DNA from 2 places in the Leptospira inadai serovar Lyme str. 10 genome. Region 1 is predicted to be linked to the other one. Evidence: riboswitches for the same ligand, from Rfam matches in the RefSeq annotation. Region 1 holds a riboswitch; the other holds the start of a gene.
What was found. A riboswitch is a leader RNA that binds a small molecule or an ion and turns the genes downstream of it on or off. The one in region 1 is predicted to bind cobalamin.
Positions count from the first base shown of each region.

Region 1 (11,654 bases):
GATTCGCAACATTCCGCGCTGTCACTCGCTTTGTAAAAGCAAGTCCACACCGAGGGCTTAGGAACTATCCAATTAAAATATCATAATAATACCGAAATCTTAGGGACCGATGCGTATCCCAGGGTTCGGAGGTTGGCAGTTATGCGCTATGTCCAGGAAATTTAATCGATGCCGGTAAAATACTAAATTAGCTATTGCTATTTAAATACCATTGGAGACCTTATCTAATCTATTAATTTAACAAGTAAAAAAGGCTTGCTCTAACATTATGCGACGGTTCTAATTTGGGTATGGAATATCGAGACCACCTGAGTGCTGATCCTAATGTAATGCTGGGAAAGCCGGTAATAAAGGGTACTAGAATTACGGTAGAGCTTATTCTTGAGCGTTTGAGTGAAGGTATATCGATAGACGAAATATTGTTGGCTACTCCTGGAATTTCTAAGGATGATATTCTTGCATGTTTATCGTATTCGAGCGAGGTAGTTTCGAAGGAGAGTCTTCTTGCCAGTTAATCTCTTGGCTGATGAAAACGTAGATATCAGAATTATTCAAGAGTTAAGGAATTCCGGTCAAAATGTTCATTCCATTTTGGAAGATTATAAAGGTTCTGGCGACTATCAAATTATTCAGTTAGCGAAAAGGCTAGATGCCATAATTCTTACCTTAGATAAAGACTTTGGAGAATGGGCTTTTTCTCATAAGGAAGACTCTTTAGGAGTGATATTTCTTCGATATAATGCGAAAGAATACCGGAAGATTACGCTTCACTTATTCAGTTGCTCGAATTGCATGATGTTACTCTCAAAGGTAAATTTGCAGTTCTTACGTTAACGAAAGTTCGGATCAGAGAAATACATTTATAAAGCCTGGGCGTAGCGTAAACAACTTAGCCTGGCTTCGGGATCGCTTCACAAACCTTGCTTGGGCTTTGCCGAATCTAGCTAAGCTTCGTATAGCGGATGAACGTGCAGATAGAGCAAACGAGGAAGTATTCATTTTTATGAAACTAGCTGACCTACCGAATGGTTATGAGAAAATTTCAAAGTAAAATTGGTGAACGTCCTTTTATTTAATCACTTTTTAGCTTCAAACATGGGCTCGCAGGTCGCGTTAGTCGTTGCTAAACTTCGACCTTTACCCTTCCGAGGCGATTTCTCATCGGGAGGAGTTTTGTAAGTAAGAAACATCCGGTTCGGCTTTCCTAAAATATCACCCCATCCCCTTCGATTTCGGAACCGGATTTTATGTATGTATGAAATCAATCAGAGGACAGAACATTGGTGAGCAGAGTTTCCACGTTCTAAAGAAAGATTCGGGCGTGTCAGTGGATTTTTCCCCTACCTCTGTTGCCTTTCCAACTAGTAGCAGCTACTGTCTAGCGTGCGCGAAGCGAACGCATCCGTCTTCTGTCGTCAGTCCTCTGGTAGCCGGATTTCTTTTACTCTAAAATCTCCGCTTCCTTCCAATTCCCGCGTTGCATCGCGATTTCACGAGCGGTCTGCCCGTCCTTGGTTTTTAATTCGGGGTTTGCCCCGTGTTTCAGAAGAAGAGCTACGATTTGTCCGTTCCCCTGACGGGATGCAGCAATATGTAGCGGAGTGTAACCTCCTTCTTCCTGGCCGTAATTAGGATCGGCTCCGCGTTCGATTAAGAGTTTTACCGTTTCGTCTTTGCCGGAAGCGACGGCGGAGTGAAGCGGAGTGTTCCCAAAAGAAAATTTACTCTTGGATTTTGCCTGCAATTCGGCCCCATGATCTAACAGGAACGTTACCAGTGAGGTTCGACCGAAATGCGCCGCTAAATGAAGTGGAGTCCAGCCGTCGGGACTAAACGAATGCACTGCCTCGGAATCTTTTTCCAGCAACGCTTGAACTCTCGCCTGATTGCCTAGAGCGGCAGCCTCGAATAAATTTAAGGGAATTTCCAAGGCCAGGTAGGCTTGGATGATATCGTCCTTACCGTAATAAAGGGCGAAGAGTAAGGGAGTAATACCCTCCGGATTGGCCAGAGAACCTAAAGACGGATTTTCGCGCAAGGCGTAGATTACCTGGGCTTTTTGGCCGGAGGCAATCAGGTGAAATATATCGGACATTGGCAAACCTAACCCCCGAAGCGTAAAAAGGATACTGTCCCGATTGCTTTCTTTGTCAATTCGGATTAATACCCTCGCAAAATTCTAATTATCGATCAATTCAAAAAGATCGAAAGGTTGCAAATCCACCGAAATCGGCAGTGGAGTGAGCGACGAATTTCCGTTCTTTGTGTCGAACATTGAAACTCCGGGTCGGGTGAACGCCGTATTCGCGACGTATAATATTCCGCCGGAGGCAAGCAGTATCGAAGATAAGCTCGCATCAAAGGAAGACGGAATGAACAACAAAGTGGAAAGTTTCGCGCCCGTACTCGGATCAAAAACCTGCAATGTTTTATTAAAACCGGCATCCAGAACACTCGCATATCCTAGATGATCGTTCGCGATTTGCACGACCATTAAATCTCCCGCCGAAGTCGTTTCGGCGTACAGGTAATTCGGCAAGAAGGTCCTTGTGGAAAGTCGAAAGGCGACGATGCCTCCGTCGATCCGACTGATATATCCTATGTAATTCGGCGTCGGAACGACCAAATGCGGCTCGCCGAATAGATTTACTAATTGAGGTTTTCCTAACGGATTCGGTGTCGGGAAATTGTATACTGCAACGACTCGATCCGAATTGATATCGATTTCCAACAAAAAAGAGAGCCCGCTCGGAGGCCAGTACCCGCTTGCATCATTACGATCCAAACGTTGCAGACAAACAAAGAGACTATTCCCGATTATTTTCATCCCCGACATTTCCGGTAGTCCGTCCGGATGCCCCGAAGTGGACGTCGGTTCGGAATATCCTCCTAGGTCCAAGGCTCCCAGAACCGCGCCGTTACCGGGATTGATAATTTTCAGGAAGCGAGAATTGTAAAGCGACACATATGCCTTATTCGGACCGGCAAATTCGATGTCCGCCGGATTCGTGCCGGCGCCCATCGACCATTCCGCAATCGTCTGGAACGCCAAATTGGGATCCAAAATCTGGATACTGTCTCTATTTAATCTATTTATAATATATACTTTGGAATTATAATATCTTCCGACTGCATCCGAGTGAATCGGGGTGAGTCCCGGATAGGAAATTTTCAATTCCGGATTCAATACTTTGAATCGTCCCGAGCTGCTAAAATCGGTGGTTACGACTCCGATATTTCCGGAGACATTGGGCGTTAAAAACAAAGTGTACAGAGGAGGGCGATGAATGTCCCCGCAACGCAAGGCCAAGAACCCGAAAAGAAGAATCCTTGAGTAAGATAAAATCCGCTTCATATTCTTAAAATCTTCCGCTCAAGGTGACGAACCAATTTCGACCGGGCAGGGGATATCCTACTATGTCCTCTACTCTCTTGTCACCCACGTTCCGTAAATCGAAACTAAGAAGAAGTTCCCGAGTAGCCTTCTCCGTTTTCGGATCCTGGATAGTCTCCTCCGTCGGAGAGGAATAGAGTACGATCGTTAAATACAGATTCCATATCTGTCTCGCAGGTTGATAATTGACGTACTCGTTGGTTCTGTCCTTAAAAACGGCTCCGACGTAAACCAACTCCGCGCCTCCTTCCCATCTCTTAGCGCGATATCCGACAGTGGAGGAAATTTCATGCCTGGGTCGTAACGGTAGATATTTTCCCTTTAAATAAGGAGCGTCCGAAGTGTTGATCGCCTGTTGGTAGGTATAATCGATCAATAATTTCCAACCATTGTATTCCGATTTATGAGAAATTTCCGCCCCGTCTATCTTTGCCGAATCCACGTTTTCCGGCCTTAAGGTAAATTGAGAATTCGGGATAAACAAAATCATATCCGAAATTCGTTTTCTAAAATAGGAAACGGAACCTTGGGATTTTAAATTCCCGTTGGCGTACTTTGCGGAAAAACCCGCGTCCACGTTCGTACTTTTTTCGGGTTTTAAACTGTCATTCGGAAGAATAGTTCCTACTTCGCCGAACAACTCTAGAAAGCTAGGAATCCGATTTTGTTTAGCCACGTTCGCTTTTAAATCCAGGTTAAACGATTCGTATTGGAATAATTTATACAAAAGTCCCGTTTTAGGATTGGAAAACGATGTGGTCTTGTCCGAAGAAGCCAACGGATCCTGTCTTTGGTACCAAGGCTGATTGCTCTGAAAGCGGTCCTTGTAGGTATCCCAGGAAACACCGGGTGTTAAAACGAGTTTACCGTCCATAAATCGGATTTCGTCCTCTATTTGCGAGGTTATATACGTTCTGGATTTTCCCGGTTCATAATTTAAATCTATATTATCGATATTACTCCGAGTCCTAGAAAACGTCTCCTTCTCTAATCCGAAATGCAATCGGATGATTTGTAAATAATCCAATAAATAGAAGGTAGGCGTTACTTGAATTCCGGATTGATGAATGCGGGCGGCGGAATTGGGAGCCCCCGAGGAAAATTCCGATTTAGGATCGTAAAGATCGTCATCGGCAAACGTAGTAAAGCCTCGCGTTTCTAATCTTAATACTCCGTCGAACAAGCCTTTCGTATCGGTGGTAACGGACGAAGTATTCCGCAGATATTTTCGATGAACTTGTCGAGTTTGGTTGGATGCCGGCCCTGGAATTCCCTGATACCTATAATTTAGATCATTCCAAAATCGAATTTTCGTTTTTCCTAAATCTCCGTCCAATCCGATCATTCCCGAAGATCTTTCGTACTGAGCGTTTCTCCTGCGGTCGATCGTATCGTCGTACGGATTCACGATTATGGTCCCATGAGGATTTAAGTATGGAAAGTTTTGATCGGATTTTTCCCCTAGGAAAAATAGACTCGTTCCGATCCCGCCGTACGTTCCGGTATGAGTGAGGGTTCCCTTTCCGGTATTATAGCTTCCTCCTCCGATATTCACTCTCGTCTTAGGTGGACCGGTCGATTTTCGAGTGACTAGGTTCACGCTTCCACCGATCGCCGATCCGGAGAATCCTACAGGAGCTCCGGATCTGTACACTTCCACGCTCTGCAAATTATCGAAGGGAAGATCGGCCAAATTCACTTCCCCACCCTGGGAATTATTAAACGGTACCCCGTCGATGAAAATTCTGGATTGATTCGGGTTCGTTCCTCGAAGAGAAAGTGTCGAATAGGAACCCAATCCGCCGTACCGCCTGACTCGCACCCCGGCTTCCCTTTCTAATACGTCGGGAAGATTCGTATAACGCGCATTATATTGATCTAAATTGACGGAAGATTGAAACCCGGTTGGATTTTTCCGAAAATTTTCGGGTTGATTCGAATCCGAAACCTTTCCTAAGACCTTGAGCGGCGCGGCTTCCTTTTTAGGTTGTTCTTGGGAAAAAACCGCGTGGGAAAGAAAAGCCAGGCCAAGCATTAGAATCCGATTCGCTTTGCAATGAAAAGCAAGGTTCGTATTCTCGGAGGCACGAGTGCGTTTGGACGGCAAAGAATTCTCCCGTACGGGAGACCGGGTGGGAGGACAAGAGGGTTTACCGCAAAAAGACTTCCCGCCCGACTTTAGCTCCCGAAAGTCTGACAAATGATAAGCGAAAAGATAGATTTTCTGGCTCGCGCCCGGGATTGGTGCCTTCCCATCCATTCTAGACAGTGGCCTTATTACCATCCCGTAAGACGACGCTTACAGCTGCGGGTTCAGCTTCGGACTTTCACCGAATTCCCTTTTCCTCTCGGCTTGCCAAACCAGCTTTACGGGGGGAAACGCCACGGCAATCGGAAAATGCGAAGTATTCCGCTTCGTCAATGCACCTGTTATGCAAGTTCTTGCCGACCGGCAACTGCCGATCACGGAACGTCACCTACGCTTTTTCGAAAACCGATAAATATTTTCTTGAAGTCGTTAAATCCAAAGCCAAACTGTTCGCATCTCAAATCCACGCCACCTCGGAGTATAGAACTCGAATGAAACTTAAAGAACTATCAGTATGGCTTTTGACAGGGGTATTTCTCCTGTCCTCGTCTTCCGTGTCTGCAATCGGTACCTATTCTGAAGGCTGGACCGTAGCGAAACTGATTCAATTTGAAAGCAGAGGACTCATCTTTGATTCGTACGAAGGATTCTTGGAAGTAACGACTTTCGATAAAAACGAAAAATGCGACGAAAGCAAGGACGAATGCTTTACCCCGACCAAACAAAAGGTGGCTTTCAGTGTTCGCCCCGAAACTACGGACGTAGTCAATTTTTTAAGTAAGAGCTTAAATCAGGATGTCCTGATTCAATATAGAGTTCATAGGATCGAACCGATCGCTCTTTCTACCGATTTCGAGGTTTTGGCAGCGCAAAAGCAGGAAAGCGTGCTCGGAAAAGATATAGCCGATAAATTTGTCGGTTCAAAGACAGGATCCAAAAGAAATTTCTCAGTCACAGGAAGAATACTCAGCCTAGAATATAGAGGAACCGTAATCGGCACTTATGAAGGCATTTATTTGGATGAAGCAAGAGGCAAAGTACATCCCTTCTCCGTTACTAACGAAGAGGTGGCGACCTTTGCCTGGTCGGCTCTTAAACATAATCTTAAATACTATCTTGGAATTTCGGTGGCCTTCGCCACCGGTGTGCGGGAATCGCATTACGATTTATTCGAAATAAACTTTAAGAGTCCGGCAGGAGCACTCGAAGCCCCACCCAAGCCGAACTGATCTAATCTGATTCCTAAAATCTAAAGGGAAGGCTCGTCTCCGGAAATCGATTCCGATTCGAGCGTTCTTTTTTTAAGAGCCAACTCTCAAGCGGCGCGGCGTTTGTCCCGTTATTCTTACGGCAATATCGTTCCGTCATTTTGAATTTTTGGACCTTTTCCCGGAAAGTCCGCTTTAGTTAGGGATTGCATCAGCTCGGTTGTTTTATTTTCCGGATCGGGAGAGGGAATTCCGTTCTGACTCAGCTGTAAAGGATGTATCTTACCCTTTACGAAATTTCCGTTTTTATCCAAATCCACTTCCAGCACCAACGAATAGCCTCCGTATCCTTTCGTGGAAAAAACCCTGTACCCTAAAAAATTACCGAGCGAATACGCGATCAAACGACCCCTATAAAGTTCTAGTGCCCGAGGAAGATGAGGTCCATGTCCGATGAATAAATCGGCACCTGCGTCGATTAACGCGTGAGATAATGCGACTAGGTTTCCGCGATACTCCCCGTAAAAGCGCTCCTGTTCGTTTTTTACATGCAGAGCGGGACCGCCTTCCGCGCCTCCGTGCACGGAGATGAAAACTAACTGAGCCTTTTTCTTCGCCTCCTTAACCAAGGCGACTCCCTCCGAAATTTCATTCACGTTATTATGAGCCGCTTTCATATGACTGAAACCGATCCAGGCAATCGTAATGCCCTTGACGGTCATATAGGTGATGGCACCTTTCTTTCCGGTGAATCTCATTCCCGCGGAGGAAATGTTTTTTGCGGTATCGTCAAAACCTTGCTGATGAAAATCCAAACTATGATTATTGGCGATGGATAGAATATCGAATCCCACATCCTTTAGAATTTTTGCATACGATGGCGGAGTTCTAAACGCGAAGATCAAGGGACGATTTATATTTTTAGAAGAGGTCGGATAATCCGTCAGAGTGCTTTCGAAATTTGCGAAGAGCAAATCCGCTCCTCTTAACGTAGGCTCGACATCGGAAAAAAGGGATTTTCTCGGATCGGCAGGGAGCCGGTTGTCCGGATAATTCGTCCCCATGACCAAATCGCCGACCGCTTTGATTTTGATCGTTTCGGTTTCCGCCGGTACCAAGGGCGCGGGAGCGTTTAAAACCAAAAATAGAACGCCGGTATAAAATAGAGTTAGGAATCTCTGCATACGGGGAGATTTTTGCAACCATGCTTTCTAGGAAAGCGGTTTTCGCAAAAGAAAGCGACTAAAGTGTCGCTGATGCAGAAAGATCGGTTGCTATGGCTTCCTATTTTTTTTCTCAAACTATCCGGATGAAATTCGCCCAAAATTTCCTGCCCCTACTCATCGTTACCGCCGATGAGATCCATATATGGAGCAAATTCCTTGCAATACATGCGGATCCTTGGCGTTTCGCCCTCTCTTCTCCAAAGCGAGTTCAAAGGGTGAAATATTCAAAATAGTGAAATGTACGAAATGCGGCCTGATACAAGTAAATCCGCAACCTTCTCCGATGGAAGTGGCGAAGTATTACGAGGATACTTATTTTACGCGGCGGACGGATCGTGGGTATGACGATTATTATTCGGACGCGACAAAACGGGAGATATCAAGAGTCTACCGTCTCAACCTGGAAGACCTAGGCTTCTTTACCTGGGAAAGTAAATTAAACGCCGACAAGTCCGCTTTGGATGTCGGCTGCGCCGCCGGATATTTTTTAGATTACTTGCAAGACCGGGATTGGAATGTGAAAGGTTTAGACATCGCTCCCGGACCGGTAGCCTTCGCTAAGGAAACCCTAAAGTTAGATGTCGAACAAACGGATTTCCTTAATTGGGATCTAGACGGTTCCCGGCAATTCGATTTAGTGACCCTATGGGCAAGTATCGAACATCTGCATCGCCCCAAGGAAACTCTTGAAAAAATCCTGCTTCATCTAAAGCCGGGTGGACGAATGATTCTTTCCACCTGTCGTCACGGTTTGCTTGCGAATATTTTAGGAGTAAAATGGCGATACTTAAACGTTCCCGAGCATCTTTATTATTATAGTTTATCCGGAATCCAGCGGCTATGCATGGATTTAGGCTACCTACCGCTATCTCATACCACCTATGGAAGCGGATTGACCGGCAGAAAAAATGCGGGAACGTTCTTCAAAGCTTCCAAAAGATTCGCGGATTGGGCGGTAAAAAAATTCGATCAGGGAGATATGATGGCCCTGTGCTTTGGAAAACCGAAATACTAAAATCTTAAAGATAGAATTCCATCGAAATAACGGCATCGTTTTCGAGGTCATCGAATTCCGTAATCTCGTCCCGATAGGAATCCGATCCGATTTTACCTCAGGTCGCAAGGCCTCAGCGGCCAGGTACTATAGTATGAATTACTTACGGTTTTTCGGAAGGCTTATCCTTAACTCGAATCACCTTGGTGGCAAAAATGACTTTGTAAATTTCCTTTTTGAGTACGGAAGACTCCTTACTCTGATTGCCCTCGTCCCATTCGATTTTTATCGAATCGACATCCTGTCCTAGGACTCTAGCTTCTTGGATCCTCCCGTTTCGATAGATAATCGTACTATAATTCTTTCCGGCGGAATCGGCCGGATTGCTTCGATCTAAATACTTTCGCAAGGAATCTTCGAATATCCTTTCGCTTTCCGCAAAGAAATCGGAACGAGCCTTTTCGCGCTCGGTTTCAAAGAAAGCATCGTATTCGGCCTTATGAACGAAACGAGTCGCGGTATCGCATTCCGAAATTCTGACCGGATGAACGGAGATGGAAGTCATCACCCCTAATAAAAGAGAAAGGGCGATATGCTGCCAGTCGGCTCGATTCTCTAAAATATATATTTTTCCTTCTTGCTTAGGAAGGGTCGGTTCAGCCGAAGAGAATTTCCATAATCCATAGAACGCGTACCAGCGATTGTACTGCCCGAGAGAAGTGCAGGATTTACCGTCCGCCTCCAACGCAAGCTTTTCGGGCTGGGAGAATTCGATTCGTTTATCAAAACTGCACGCAGGATGTAATAATACGGAAAGAATCAATCCTGTAGCAGTAAACAGGCGATATCTACTACCCTTCATATAGGTGTAGTCGTGCATCGAGTTTACATAAGCAATCCATTTATTTATTTTCGCCCAATTTTAGGATTCGAATTTCGAATCGGTTTCGAAGGGATCTTAACTATCTTATCCCTCGTTTGAGTGGTTTTTTCTTTGATTAACTTCGTAAAAAAATAACAAGGCACAATGACTACTAACGCTAAAAACAAATATTTAGGAAGCTGCGTCTCTAGGAAGGATTCGCGTACGATTCCCAAAACACGGCGTTGGTTTTCGGAGATTTTGTTTCGGTAGTCGTACCCGTATTGTTTGGCGTAAGACTTTAGCTGAATGCCTCGCCAAATTTTCTCGAGAGGATTTAAACGATTCTCGAAGGCGGTCTCCGATCGAACTCTATCTAATTTTAAAAAGCTTCCGAGAAAGGCCGTTAGTATGAATAGGCAAAGTGGAAGTAGCAAAAATATTATGGTGGGAGTCCGGAGTTTTCCCTTTTTTAGATTTTGCCCCGAGTTTCCTGCCATACTACTATTTCTTCGGATTCTTCCGCCCGCCTCATGAGTTCTAGTTCTTATTAGACCTTATTTTTTTCGGACTCAAGGTCTCTTTCTATACGCGCCTCCCCTTCTCTTGCGAAACTAAATCTCCGATACGCGTAAGGATACTATAACCCGGATATAAAAGGATTAATAGAAAGAAAAGGAATTTGGGAATTTTTCGTTCGATCCAATATTCCCGCTCTAGACCCGTAGAAAGCCGCTCGTCCGCACCCATTTTGTCCCTAAAATCATATCCGTATTTTTGAAACATTTGGCTCATCGACAATTCTTCGAATAATTCGTCGATCTCCGTCAATTGGGAAAACGCGAGCCTCTCGTCATGCAACCTATAAAGACGAACAATCTCGCCGATGAATACGCTTAACAAAAACAAAGCCAAAGGTATTAAAAACAAAATTTGAAAGGGAGTTAAAGGGGTTTTAAGTTTCGAGATCTTCATCGGTCGATAAAAAAGTATCCTGAAAATGTCCGTCCGAAAAGCCGATTTTTTATCTCTTATCGATTCCGTACAATTCGGTAAACTCGGATAGCCGCGGAAATTGAAATAAATTCACTATCGTCAGTAGGATAGCTCCGCCGAGAGATAGAAACGAACCGGTAATAAAGAACAATACGCAATTTAACAAAGCCCCACCCTCAACGATTGCCGCGGTGACGATTTTCAAGGTTCTATAATTTCCTAGATTTTCCTCCAGGCTTTTTTCTTTCGAAGTTTTAGGGAGAATCTTCCTTAGAAAGAATACTAAAGGTATGCTGAAAACGGAGACGGCTAGTACTATTCCCGATATCGAAGACTCGGACTGCTCTTTAACGCCGCCGATAAAGAAGCTGACAGCCAAAAAGAAAATCGGACCTGCCACTATCGCTGCATGAACGAATTGAAGACTAAATAGGGTTTGTTGCATGCGAAAGGAAAGTAAGGTTCAAAAAGATTATAGCAAGAATTTTTTTCCCGCATTTTGATGGTTATACTTCCTAAACGCATCCGGTTCCTTATTTTAAATCCGGACGTTCCTTAGGAAAGAATGAGTATGTTTCGAATCCGAGTCCTAGTTTCCCTTTTGTTCTACGTCTTACTGGAGGATTGTACGACTGTCGGGTTTCATAGAGAATCGATTCGAGTCCGCGAGGATTTCGGAAAGCTTCGAACGATTCAAGTTTGCGTTTGGAAGGACGAAAACGTTTCGCAGGAACGGGTGAACTCCCTCATCGAGGCGTGGAACGACGAATTAGCTTTGTATAAACTAAAGGCCGACGTTTCGCAGGTGAAAGTCTGGAATCGGCCCGGATGGACCGGCTTTGCGATCCTAGAGGAATTATACAAGGCCGAGCTTCCGGAAAATTG
Region 1 covers NZ_AHMM02000017.1:687,045-698,698, forward strand. The annotation lists gene LEP1GSC047_RS12455 (DUF433 domain-containing protein) at 291-515, shown strand; gene LEP1GSC047_RS12460 (DUF5615 family PIN-like protein) at 505-834, shown strand; gene LEP1GSC047_RS12465 (ankyrin repeat domain-containing protein) at 1,442-2,095, opposite strand; gene LEP1GSC047_RS12470 (YncE family protein) at 2,180-3,355, opposite strand; gene LEP1GSC047_RS12475 (TonB-dependent receptor plug domain-containing protein) at 3,360-5,429, opposite strand; cobalamin riboswitch at 5,592-5,778, opposite strand; gene lsa26 (surface adhesion protein Lsa26) at 5,975-6,712, shown strand; gene LEP1GSC047_RS12485 (CapA family protein) at 6,829-7,875, opposite strand; gene LEP1GSC047_RS12490 (class I SAM-dependent methyltransferase) at 8,060-8,932, shown strand; gene LEP1GSC047_RS12495 (LIC_13076 family protein) at 9,075-9,791, opposite strand; gene LEP1GSC047_RS12500 (hypothetical protein) at 9,818-10,273, opposite strand; gene LEP1GSC047_RS12505 (hypothetical protein) at 10,359-10,748, opposite strand; gene LEP1GSC047_RS12510 (hypothetical protein) at 10,798-11,214, opposite strand; gene LEP1GSC047_RS12515 (hypothetical protein) at 11,341-11,654, shown strand, end outside.

Region 2 (11,654 bases), on a different contig from region 1:
CATTTTAATACTTCGTCTCTAACGATTGTCCAGATGGGTTTCGGTAGCGACGATAGCCAACTCAGATCCCAATATTCCGACCGATTCCAAATGACTTTATCGCTGGAATCCTGTAGCAGTGCGGTAATTCTTTCACTAATGGACGAATTACGATGTACCGCGAATCTATCGTAAAGGTCATCCGGAGTCGTTTTGGAGGGGACTATGAATTGGAAAGAGTTTGTTTGCGCCAGCTTCGAATCCGTTACGGTAAGCTTGGTCCAACGCATATGCTCCTCCGTATGGGAAAAGCCGAAATCCTCGAATCGGCAAGGTCGCTTTAGCTTTCCTATTAAGTAATATTCTCCTTTCAATTCGTATAAAAGAGCACCGGCTAGTCTTCCTATCCTGCCGAAATCCTTGATTTCCTCGTTCGGTATTAGAGTTTTTGCCGGTGACGATTTAGCCGATTGAACGAATTTTAAAGCATTTAGCGCGGACGCGACCGAGGAATCTTGTTCGGAATGCTCGACACTCTTTTCTTCGATCATCGATTCTTCCGGCTCCAATACGGAAGTACTTGCCCGAACGAACGCATTTGGTATTTTAGTAATATTTAAAGTTTTTTTGCCGTCCAGTGCGTTTGATTTTTCCGATAAATCTCCTTCCGTCTTCAGGGAAAATCCTTTCCTCTGACCGTTTTGAACTTCGCCGTTCTCTAAAGAATATTTATTCGAGTAGCCCCTGGGAGTAATGAAAAATCCCTCGTAGACAAAGCTATTGGACGATCCGATGATTACCGTAGTATTCATGCCGATTTCGAAATCTAAAAAATGATCCAAATCGGATAACACGACGCTTTGCTGTTTCCGATAAGCACTCTTGATAAGCGCAACAGGAGTGTTACCCGGCCTGTATTGACCTATAATGCGGGTTGCTTCCAGGATCTGTCTTTGCCTGCGTCCCGAAGCCGGATTGTATAGAGAAATAACGAAGTCTCCTTTCGCTGCGGAGTCGATTCGCTTTTCGATGATTGGCCAAGGAGTGAGGAGATCCGAAAGAGAAATTCGGCAGGAATCATGTACCAAAGGAGCTCCCACAAGAGACGCGCACGAGTTATCCGCACTGATTCCTGGAAAGATTCGCACTTCGGGAGGATCCTCCCGCTTCCATCCGATTTTTCGTAAAACTTCGAACACTAAGCCTGCCATTCCATACACACCCGCATCACCGGACGAAATGAGAGCGACTATCTTACCGTTCGCTGCGGACTCGACGGCGGCTTGAGCTCGTCCTATCTCTTCGGTCATTCCGGTTCTTGTAACTTGTTTGCCCGTTAAAAGATGACGAACCAAACCGATATAGGTCGAGTAGCCGATGACATATTCCGCTTCATGAATCGCTTCGAGTGCGGCGGGCGTGATATGCTCATCCTTTCCGGGACCGATTCCGACTAAATTCAGCTTTCCCCGTTTCATGAACGAATCGCCTCCTTCGCAATCAAAACTTCTTCTCTAGGTAAAAAAGGAATTCTAGCGATAGCCACGGTAAGATTTTTACTCTCCGGCGTTCTCTTGTATTTTCTTTTGGGGACTATCAGGAAATCCGTACCTGCACCTAGTAATGCGGCTGCTTCGGAAACCGATCGGGTTTCTACATGCTTCATTGCCATAGCGGACGGTGAAACGATTCCAGTAACCCGATCCAGCTCGGACGCCGGGAATGTGAGAAATTCCCATTGGAACGCTTGAGCCAATTCAAGAAAGGCCCGTTCGTCATGCTTTCGATCAATACTCGCGATTGCGCGAACGCTTTCCAAACTTAAATTATTTTCGTCTAACGTCGTCATAATCCCGGATCTCACGTCCTCGAAAGAAATATCACGATCGCATCCCAGCCCTAAAATCAGGCTCTTGGGTCTATATATTACGGAATTATTATAATGCTTAGGATGAGTTTGTTTTATATTCGATCGATCCGTGGCTATTAATAATATCTCGTATTTCTCCGGATCGGCGGCCTCCAAAGAAGTCGAATATTCGACGCCGGGAGGAAGCGGTTTATCTTTGGGCCACCAATCCGATTCTCCGCATTCCTGCACGAATAATACCTTGGTTTCGTTCACTACAGCCGCGCAGGCTCGGGTAACGTTTCTATCTTGATCCTCTAAAACCCAACCTAAGTCTCTTCCTAAAATATCGACGGTTAGGGTTCCGGCCACGTCCGAGGCTGTCGTGATAACGGGAGTATTTTCTAAGGCTTTCGAAACGATTTGAGTAAAAACATTGCCTCTGCCTACATGCCCTGAAAGAACACAGATCGAGAATAAACCCTTATCATCCACGCATATGACTGCCGGATCTACTTTCTTATTTTGTAATAAAGGTGCGATCATTCTAACGACTGCCCCGACACTTATGATGAAAATATGGCAGTCGTATTGAGTGAACGTTTCCCGCAATGTCGAATCCATCGGTAGGGATAAGCTTAACGAATCGGCGGGAGCCTGATCCGAAAGTTTTTTCGAAACGAAGAGGTCCGCGGTTCCGAGAGATTTCCGAAGTCGTTCCCCGATGACAATCCCGTGTTTTGTAATCGCATAAATGGCGTACGGCTTTCTAATCGGATTCATGCGACTCTCCTCGGAGAACGCCTTTACGTTTGCGGATAGAAATTAAAACCATAGAAAAGTAATCGCAGTTTTCGTTCTGAATCGATTCTAAATCTTTTACGATTTTCTGTTTATCCGTAGTTCCGTAAGAAACATAGGTCGCGTTTTCCAAAAGCCCTAGCAATTTTAAAATTCTCACTAATTCAGGAATGACTTGGCCAACCTTGGTTAGAACGATCGAATCGAAGTCTTCCACAAGTCTGGGTAAATCCTCCAAACCGTAAGTTGCCGGCAGGACACAAAAACGCTCTCGCCCGTCGGCTAACGGAATTTGTAAAGCGGCAGGAATTGCAGTAACTGAAGTGACAGCCGGAACGATTTCTATTTCGATTCCCGGCCATCGATCGGGCGCCTCTTCCCTAAGATAATTCCAAGAGCTGTATACCGAAGGGTCTCCTTGGGTAACGAATGCGACATTTTTTCCGCTCATTAGCCTCGCTCCGATTTCGTTGAAAGCCTTATCCCAGGCAGGCACTAACACCTTGGGATCTTTACTCATCGGAAAGTGTAGAAAGATTTTTTCCTGTTCGGAATTTTCCTTAACAAGCGGTGAACAAACTCTCCATGCAAAAGAGGGTAGGTGCTCGCTGCTTTTGGGAATCGCGAGTACTTCAGCCTCGTTCAGGACATTGATCGCCCTTAGCGTGATTAAGTCGGTCGCGCCCGGACCTACCCCGACTCCGAATAATTTACCTAGCGTTTTAGTTTCGTTCATTATGATTCCGTGCTTCGTTTAATAGTTTTAAAAATATGGATCGGGTTTAAGGCTTCGTAGCGAAGGTAAGTCGCTAATTTTTGTCCTCTGGAAACGTTTAGTAGAATGACCTCCATTTCCAACCCGAGATTCTTGAAAGCCTGGTATGCCTCCGATACGTTGTCTAGGGTAACCGCATTTACTACGAGTCTCCCGCCTTCCTTCAATCTTTGATAGGATACCTTTATGATTTCTTCCAAACTTCCTTTGGAGCCGCCTACGAAAACGCAATCCGGAGACGGCAGGTCTGCGAGGGCTTCCGGTGCTCTACCTTCAATTATAAAAACGTTATCTGCCTTATGAGAAAGTTTATTCTCTTGGCAAATTGCGATTCCTTCCGGATCGATTTCGATGGCATAGGCACGTCCTTCCGAAGCCAGAAAAGCCGCTTCGATCGAAACGGAACCCGAGCCTGCGCCGATATCCCAGACGACGGAATCGATTCGAATTTCCATCGCGGCAAGCGATAGAATTCTCACTTCCTTTTTGGTGATTAAACCCTTCTTGGGGATTCTCTTCGCATATTCGTCCTCATCTCGATAAGGAATAACCGAAGGATGTTTCCACTCCGCGTTTTCTCTAATGAGAATAAGCACATTTAGATCGGAAATATCGGAAGCCGTACTCAGTTCCGATATCGTAAATTTTCGAACCGATTCGTTTCTTCCCCCTAGATTTTCGCAGACATACGCTATCCATTCCGTCTCTTCGAATTGAATCATATTTCGCGCAATGGAGGAAGGGGAGTTGGAACCGTCGGTGAAACAGGCTACTTTATTATGAAATTTTAATTTATTTATAAATCCGAATTTGTCGCGACCGTGCAGAGAGATAACCTTAGCGTCGTCCCAATTGATTCCGACTTTCGCGAATGCACGTTGCATGGAACTTGGTGCAGGAATAAATTCCACATGCTCTGCTCCGATTTTTTTCCGTACTAAATTGCCGATTCCGTAAAAAAGAGGATCACCCGAAGCGAGTATACAGATCGTATTTTCTCCCGAAAGTTCGGCGATATGATCGATTGCCGCAGTAATGTTTTCTTTTAATGTGATTTTGTGCCCGTCAAATTCGGGAAAGAAATCCAGATGTCTCTCCCCACCCGCCAGTACGTTTGCTCTAGCTACCGCCCCCATCGCTTGACTGGATAGGCCGACACATCCGTCGTCTCCGATTCCGACTACAACGACGGCTTTCATACAGGACTTCCTTTAGCGGATAATAATAAAAGCGCATGCAGGATCGCTACCGCAATCGTGCTGCCGCCTTTTCTGCCGCGAGTTATTATATAGGGAATCGAACCTTGCAAAGCCATTACCGATTCCTTGGATTCGCTTGCGGATACGAAGCCGACGGGAACTCCGATGATTAAGGAAGGTTTGGCCTCATTGCTTTCGATCAAACGGACGATCTCTAAGAGAGCGGTAGGTGCGTTTCCGATGGCTAGAATACTTCCATCCAAGAGCCCGAGTTCCGACGCTTTTCGAATCGATTCGATCGCTCTTGTGGAATTTTTTTCTTTCGCTTTTTGAATTACGTCCGCATCGGAAATGAAACTATGAGTTTTACAACCGTAGGCATCGAGCCTCTCCCGATTCAGACCGGCTAAGATCATCTGCACGTCGCAAATAATCGAACAGCCTCGCTTTAACGCTGCGATGCCCGATGAGGCCGCCTCCGGATGGATTTTCGTAAGATCTTTGAATTCAAAGTCGGCCGTTGCATGAATGATTCTACGGACGATTTCCCAATCGGCGGGAGGGTAAGAATGCATTCCCGCCTCCTCGTCGATGATTTGAAACGATCGATCTTCTATATTTCTTCCGAGAGATGTCATTTGTCGCATATCGTTCATGGTCTTGATAATCATTCCTTTAGGTATATTCTCATTTTACAATATACTCGCCGAGAGGAGCTCCATCAAAATCGACGAGATAACAGGATATTTTTAGATTCGTACCGGCGTGCTTCGTGCAATTCTCGGAAACTCTTCTGCAAATCGTTGAAAGTATTCCGGTATGACCCGTTTCTTTCCAAAGCTCTAACACATGCCTAGCGGTATTTGCCGCTTCCGTTTCGATACAAACGTTTTCGGGAACTCCTTCCGCTCGGGCGATCTCGGCTAGAAGTTTCGTATTAACGGAAGATCCGCCTCGATGAGTCATCATGACTCCGTCCGCCATTTTTGAAAGCTTGCCGATCATTCCGACGACTATGACCTGGACCATGGATTCTTTGACTGCGCTTTTGATTCCGGTTCCGATAAAATCTCCGACTTGTATAAACGAAGACTCGTTCAGTTCCTGAAGTAGGTCCATGGCGAATTTTTCGGACTTACCACCGGTAGTCAGAACGACGGTGTCGGATCCCAATTCTTTCGCGACCGATATCGCTTGTATAACGCTTGCTTTGTATGCCGCTGTGGAATAAGGTTTAACGATTCCGGTCGTTCCTAAGATGGAAATTCCTCCGATCAAGCCCAGTCGTTCGTTCATGGTTTTCTTTGCCATTTCCTGACCGCCGGGAACGCTGATCGTTACTTCTGCGCCCGAGAAAGAGGTGCCGATCAATTCCTCCAATATCATTTCCGTAATATTCTTTCTTGGCACGGGATTGATCGCGGGAGATCCCACTTCGAGACCCAAGCCGGCTTTCGTAACCGTCGCCACTCCCTCGCCGCCTTTTAAGACAATTTCGTTCGAATGTGTTAAACGAACTTCTGCTGTCATTTCGGCCCCGTGCGTGCAATCCGGATCGTCGCCTGCGTCTTTGATGATGCTACAGATCGCCATATCCTCTTTCAATTCGCATCGCTTTAAAGGGAAGGTGACTTTTCGTTTGTTGGGAAGAGTCGTTTCGATTTCCAGAATGGGGGCTCTCCGGACCAAAGCTCTCGTCGCCGCTTTTGCGGCAGCGGCGGAACAGGCGCCGGTCGTAAATCCCTCTCTTAGCTCTTTCCCCGCCATTCATTTGCAGCCCGTCGTTCAAGCGCCGAGACGAATTCCATTTTCATTAAGTGGTTCGGACCTAAAAAAGGATTCCATTCCGATGAATTCGGAATCCGCTCCGGTTTCTTCCAGGAATACTTTAATTTCATCTAATATTATTCCGTTTCCGCTCAGGAAGAAATTGGAAAACGAATTTCGATCTCTCAAGATCCAGCGAATGAAAGAAAGTGCCGAGCTGGATCGCCAACTTTCTCCGCTAGGTCGAACCGGAATAAATTCGACGTTCGCATTCTTAGATAGAATTTCACGACGAACCCACTCGACTAAATTCTGTTCTTCAGTGGACGATAATAACCAGACTAGTTTGGAAAAATTAACCCGGTCTCGGAATTTTGGACAAGCTAGTAGGGATAAGGACGAGGTGATCCCGCTATCGGTGGCAATGAGCAAGGCAGGACCTTGCTTAGGCCATTTCGCATTTCCTACAAACTTCCCCCAAGGGCCGGAGAATTCCAGATCTGTTCCGATTGCTATATTTCGCAGATGAGCGGTGACATTTCCCGAATCGACTCTTCGAATCAGAAGTTGAAATGTGGACTGTTCCGCATCGTTAGAGAGGATCGTGTACGCTCGTTTTAGCTGTTTTCCGTCTGCGGTCATTTTCCCGGAATTTATGATTATGTATTGGCCCCCCACAAAGTTTAAAGATTCGGTTGCCGAATGTTTAAACATATACAAATCATAATGTTTGTCGATTGCCTGTCTATCGATAAGAGTGGTCGTTTTTGGAACGGAAGCCATAAGCCGCCCTTAGCCCGGATAGATCTCGTGGACGAAATCGTGTATTTCTTCCAAGTCGTTGAATAGAGTATTCAAATTTTGGAATGTATTTTTCAATTCTAGTTCCACTTTTTTGGTCAGAATCAAGAGGGAACGATAATACGAAAGTTTCGGGTCGCCGGGGGGTAATACGGAAATCTTTTGTTCCAATTCGGTTAGGCTACTCTCGTAAAATTGGAGAAGAGACGTTAAATTACCGGCATGGGAAAGGCTTTGAATCGGCCCGGGTTGCGAGAGCAGATTTTGACCGATTTCATTCACTTCATGAATTCGAGTGACTTCGTCTTCGATTCCCAATATATTCATCATTCCGAGTCGTAGAGCCGCGATTTCATGACACGCCATTTATATTTCTCCTATTGCATTATCGAATCGACTAATCTTGAGACGATCCGATCGTTTAACAAATGATCTCTAACTATTTCCGGGGCGTCCGTTTCACCGACACCCTGATACCATATTCCGTCCGGATAGACCACTAAAGACGGACCTTCTCCGCAACGACCGAGGCAGGAAGCCCGAGTGACGCGAAAATCCTTTTGCTTACCCGTTTTCTTTATCTCCGATCGCAGCTTAGCGATTAAAGCAACACTTCCTCGGGTCGAACAATCTATATTATCACAAACTAATATATGCTTTTGGATATTTCTGTGCGGAAACTCATGCGGAGCCGCCTGGGAATGAGTCTCCATATGTCTGACGCTCCATAGCAAGGCTTTCAAACCTCCGACTTTGCTCGTCAATCCGGGAAGCTGCTCTCTGTATTCGCAGGTCGCGCAGGGAAGAACTCCGTTTCCGGAAATAGCTTCCTTGATCCTGTCGTTTAGAACTTTGAAAATGGACGGATCCGATCCGAAATGTGGAGCTAGAGTCGATTTGATCCAGGGAAACTTGTCGGTAAAAAGTTCCAGCTTTTCCTCGATCGATCCGATCAATCTACCGCCGAAGAGAAAGTAAGGAAGGATCAGTAATTCTTCCGGTCTTAGCTTTGCGGCGACTTCCAAGCTATCCGATAAAAGAGGTTTCGTAATACCGACGAAAGAAGGTATTACGAAACTATATTCATTACTTTCTTCGAATAAACGAACTAGCTTATAGAACTCGGAATTCGCGTCCGCATCGGAGGAACCTCGACTAACTATGATTACTCCTCTTTTTTTGGGAATTCCCTCTTTCCTATTTATAATAAAGGAAGCGCGAGTATGTAGGAGTTCCAGCATCGTCGGATGCACTCCTATGCAATTGGTAGGTATTAGTTTTACGGTTGGAAATTCTCTTCCGACTTCGTCGAGAATTAGAGGGATATCGTTTTTGGTATGCCCTGCAGAGAATAAAAATAGGGGAAGTATCAGAATGGTGGAATTTGTTCGCGCGAATTCTCTTAGCTCCGTCTTAAATTCCGGTTTAGCAAGTTCGATGTATGCATGCCGAATTTCCAAATCAGGTCTATGAAGCGAGTATTCTTCGACAAAACGCTCGAATTCTCGGTTTGATCGCGGTTCACGACTTCCGTGTCCTACGATTAAAAGCCCAAGCTTATCCGAACGCGAAGAAATCATTGTATAACGATTTCCTCATTTCGTATTCGGTAGGTGTCGATCGTTTTGTCTTTGGCCGATCGCAGAAAAATTTGTATCGTTAAACTTAACCAAAAAATAAAGTTTATCGTTAAACTGTAATATATAAAACGGGAACGTAATTCCATCGGCACGGGAGAACTTATCGTCTCAGGGCTGGTTCCGCTCAAAAGCGGAAGGAGTGCTATTAAAATTCCTAATAAAGATCCGAAGATCTTAACGATTCTTCCGGACTCCCCGGAAGATAGTACGAGATAAACTAAAACTCCTACGACGGAGCAAGCTACGGATTGAATCCATAGATACTGGCGCGAAGTAAAGCTGTCCTCACTCCCTATTACTCCGGGAAGTTCGGGCGGATTAAAGAAAGATGGGATTCCATGGAATACTAAGAAACAGATTAGTCCCGTTGGAATTGCAGAACGGATCGGCGACTCGAAAAAGTTTCGAGTAAGGAACCCGAAAGAGAAGCCCATTCCTAAAAATACGGATACTATACTTCCGAAGGCCCCACCAAGAAGGGTACAGCCTATAACGGTCGGGACTAACTGTCGTTTTAGATTTTCCGGTAAATCGAATCGCCCTTCGTCATGGCTCCGAGAATGTAAGGTTTCCTGAATATGATGATGGTTTCCTTTTTCTTCATAGACTTCCGCTTCCCAAATTAAAGGACTCGTAAAAAAAAGGAAAAGCAACCCCCATAGGGATCCTGCAAGAAGTCCCGACTTACATCCTTTTTTGCAAAAGGAAAGCAAAAGTTCCCATCTAGTTAATGACATGGAAATCCGGCGCTATGGCGAAGATCATGAAACGTATCATGAACTGCCGGCATCGGTTCTAATCCGATCAAGTACACTAAAAAAACGGAAAATGTTATTATTCCTAAGAGGAATAAAGGGCGAAGAAACGATGAAACCCTTCGAGTTTGATTTCTTCCTAGGGAAATTGCCGGCATAGAATTCTCCTTAGATTACGTATAATCGATGTTATGTGCAAAGCTAAGGCGAGAAAAATTCTACATCCTACTTTGCTATGTTGTAATGTGCTTATCGCGGGAATCGGCTTTAATTCCGAAGCGGATTCCTCACTCAGGGTTTTAATAGGGCGTCTTCTGACTCGAGTTCATCCTACTTAGAGCGCCTTCCCAGGTTTTCCCAGTGGCTTACTGCTCCTTTCGTCCCTCTTACAGCGGCGGGTACCGTGACGGAATCTCACCGTCTTCCGCAAGTGCGAAACACTTGCGTTCCTATAGAAACTGTCTGTGTCGCCAGCCTATACCGAACTTCGAGATTTTGTATAGAATTTTTTTAGGTATCTTCTTAAAAAAAGCGAACCACGGCTTCGAGATCGATAAATTGCTGGGAAGATCCGGCCTTACTATTCTTGATTCAGTGAAGCGATACGAAGAGAGAACGATTATGGTTCTAGGTCTTCGCGGGAATTTCACCCGTCTTTCTCGCTGAAAGTCTAGGCGTATCGGAACAAATGGCAGGGTCCGATACGCGAACAAAATCAAGTGTAAATGTATGCCCAGTAAATTAAAACCAATTGTAACGGTAGCCTAAGGATAAGTAGGGGGGCAGGCGGATCTCGTTTTGTTCTTGATTGATAATGGTATACGTTTGCAGGAAATACGGCGATAAGCAAAAGAATAATTCCCCAAGCGGCAAAGGATCTTGTCTGAGGAAAGAATAATCCCAATCCCAATAGAATTTCCGCGATGCCGCTGAACCGAATTATAAATTTGTGATAAGGGATCCATGGGGGCATGATTCTCAAGTAAAACTTGGGAATCACGAAATGGAGAATGCCGCCCATCGTATAGAGCGTCGCCATGATCCAAAGGCTAATCGTTTTAGCGTCAATGTTTTCCATGAAAAAACATAGTACACTTTCTACGGGTTGTTAGTCTGCCTTTTTTCCCGATTTCTTTGCCGAAAGCGTTTTTGTCGAGGATGCGATGTTCTGTGGGAAATTTTGGAGAGAGGTAGGTATTTTTCTCGTTTAGAGACGGAAAGGTTTCGTTCGGGTTTGTATCCGGGAAACTTCAGCATAGGCTTCTAACTCCTTGCCGTGGAATGCCCGTCATTATGGGAATTAAAAAGAAAGTACAAGCAAAAAAAGAATTTTTAATATTATTCCGAGGAAATTCCGATTACGCGCGGCCGATCGCAACTTTCAATTTTGCACTTTTTCTGGACTTCGATTTCTTGGGCTTCGCTTTTCCGAATTCCGCATAAACCGATTCAAGAGTATCGGCAACATCTTCCCAACTGCATGATTCGGCGGCTTTGCGTGCTCGAACTCCTATTTTTTTTGCCAGACTTCGATTCTCTGCAAGAATACAGGCATGCTCCGCAAATTCATCTTCTTTATCGAATGCAGGTAGCAGCGCCGACTTTCCGTGAGAAAGGTATTCTCTTGCCGCAGCATAATCGTATGCAACGATCGGTAGGCCCGATGCCATTGCTTCCATCACCACATTTCCGAAAGTCTCGGTTAAGCTGGGAAATAGAAATAAATCGCCGCTAGCATAATGCCGAGCTAGGTCCTCTCCCTTCCTCATTCCCGAAAAAAAGAAATCAGGATTTTCAGCTTTTAGCTTATCCCGCGATGGACCGTCTCCCACTAATATCAATTTAGCCTTAGGTTCTTTCGTTTGAAGCTTGCGGAAGGATTTTACCAATAGATCTAAATTCTTCTCCGGAGCCAATCTGCCTACATATAGGACCGCCAAATCCGATTGAGAGAGACCCCATTCTTTCCGCAATTTGGAATCTTTTCGGGCAGGATGGAATAGAGCGGTATCGATTCCTCGAGCGACCACCTTTACGTTGTTATAGCCCGAAGCGGTGAGTTGCGCCACGATCTGAGCCGTCGGTGCA
Region 2 covers NZ_AHMM02000025.1:103,464-115,117, reverse strand. The annotation lists gene cobJ (precorrin-3B C(17)-methyltransferase) at 1-1,457, opposite strand, end outside; gene LEP1GSC047_RS16325 (cobalt-precorrin 5A hydrolase) at 1,454-2,611, opposite strand; gene cobI (precorrin-2 C(20)-methyltransferase) at 2,598-3,365, opposite strand; gene LEP1GSC047_RS16315 (bifunctional cobalt-precorrin-7 (C(5))-methyltransferase/cobalt-precorrin-6B (C(15))-methyltransferase) at 3,365-4,603, opposite strand; gene LEP1GSC047_RS16310 (precorrin-8X methylmutase) at 4,600-5,259, opposite strand; gene LEP1GSC047_RS16305 (cobalt-precorrin-5B (C(1))-methyltransferase) at 5,291-6,370, opposite strand; gene LEP1GSC047_RS16300 (FAD-dependent oxidoreductase) at 6,389-7,153, opposite strand; gene LEP1GSC047_RS16295 (DUF3209 family protein) at 7,163-7,537, opposite strand; gene LEP1GSC047_RS16290 (CbiX/SirB N-terminal domain-containing protein) at 7,549-8,751, opposite strand; gene LEP1GSC047_RS16285 (CbtA family protein) at 8,748-9,548, opposite strand; gene LEP1GSC047_RS16280 (CbtB domain-containing protein) at 9,539-9,724, opposite strand; cobalamin riboswitch at 9,854-10,035, opposite strand; gene LEP1GSC047_RS16275 (DoxX family protein) at 10,282-10,644, opposite strand; gene LEP1GSC047_RS16270 (glycosyltransferase family 4 protein) at 10,925-11,654, opposite strand, start outside.
Region 2: linked by a shared signal. The riboswitch ahead of LEP1GSC047_RS16280 (CbtB domain-containing protein) and the one ahead of LEP1GSC047_RS12475 (TonB-dependent receptor plug domain-containing protein) in region 1 are both predicted to bind cobalamin.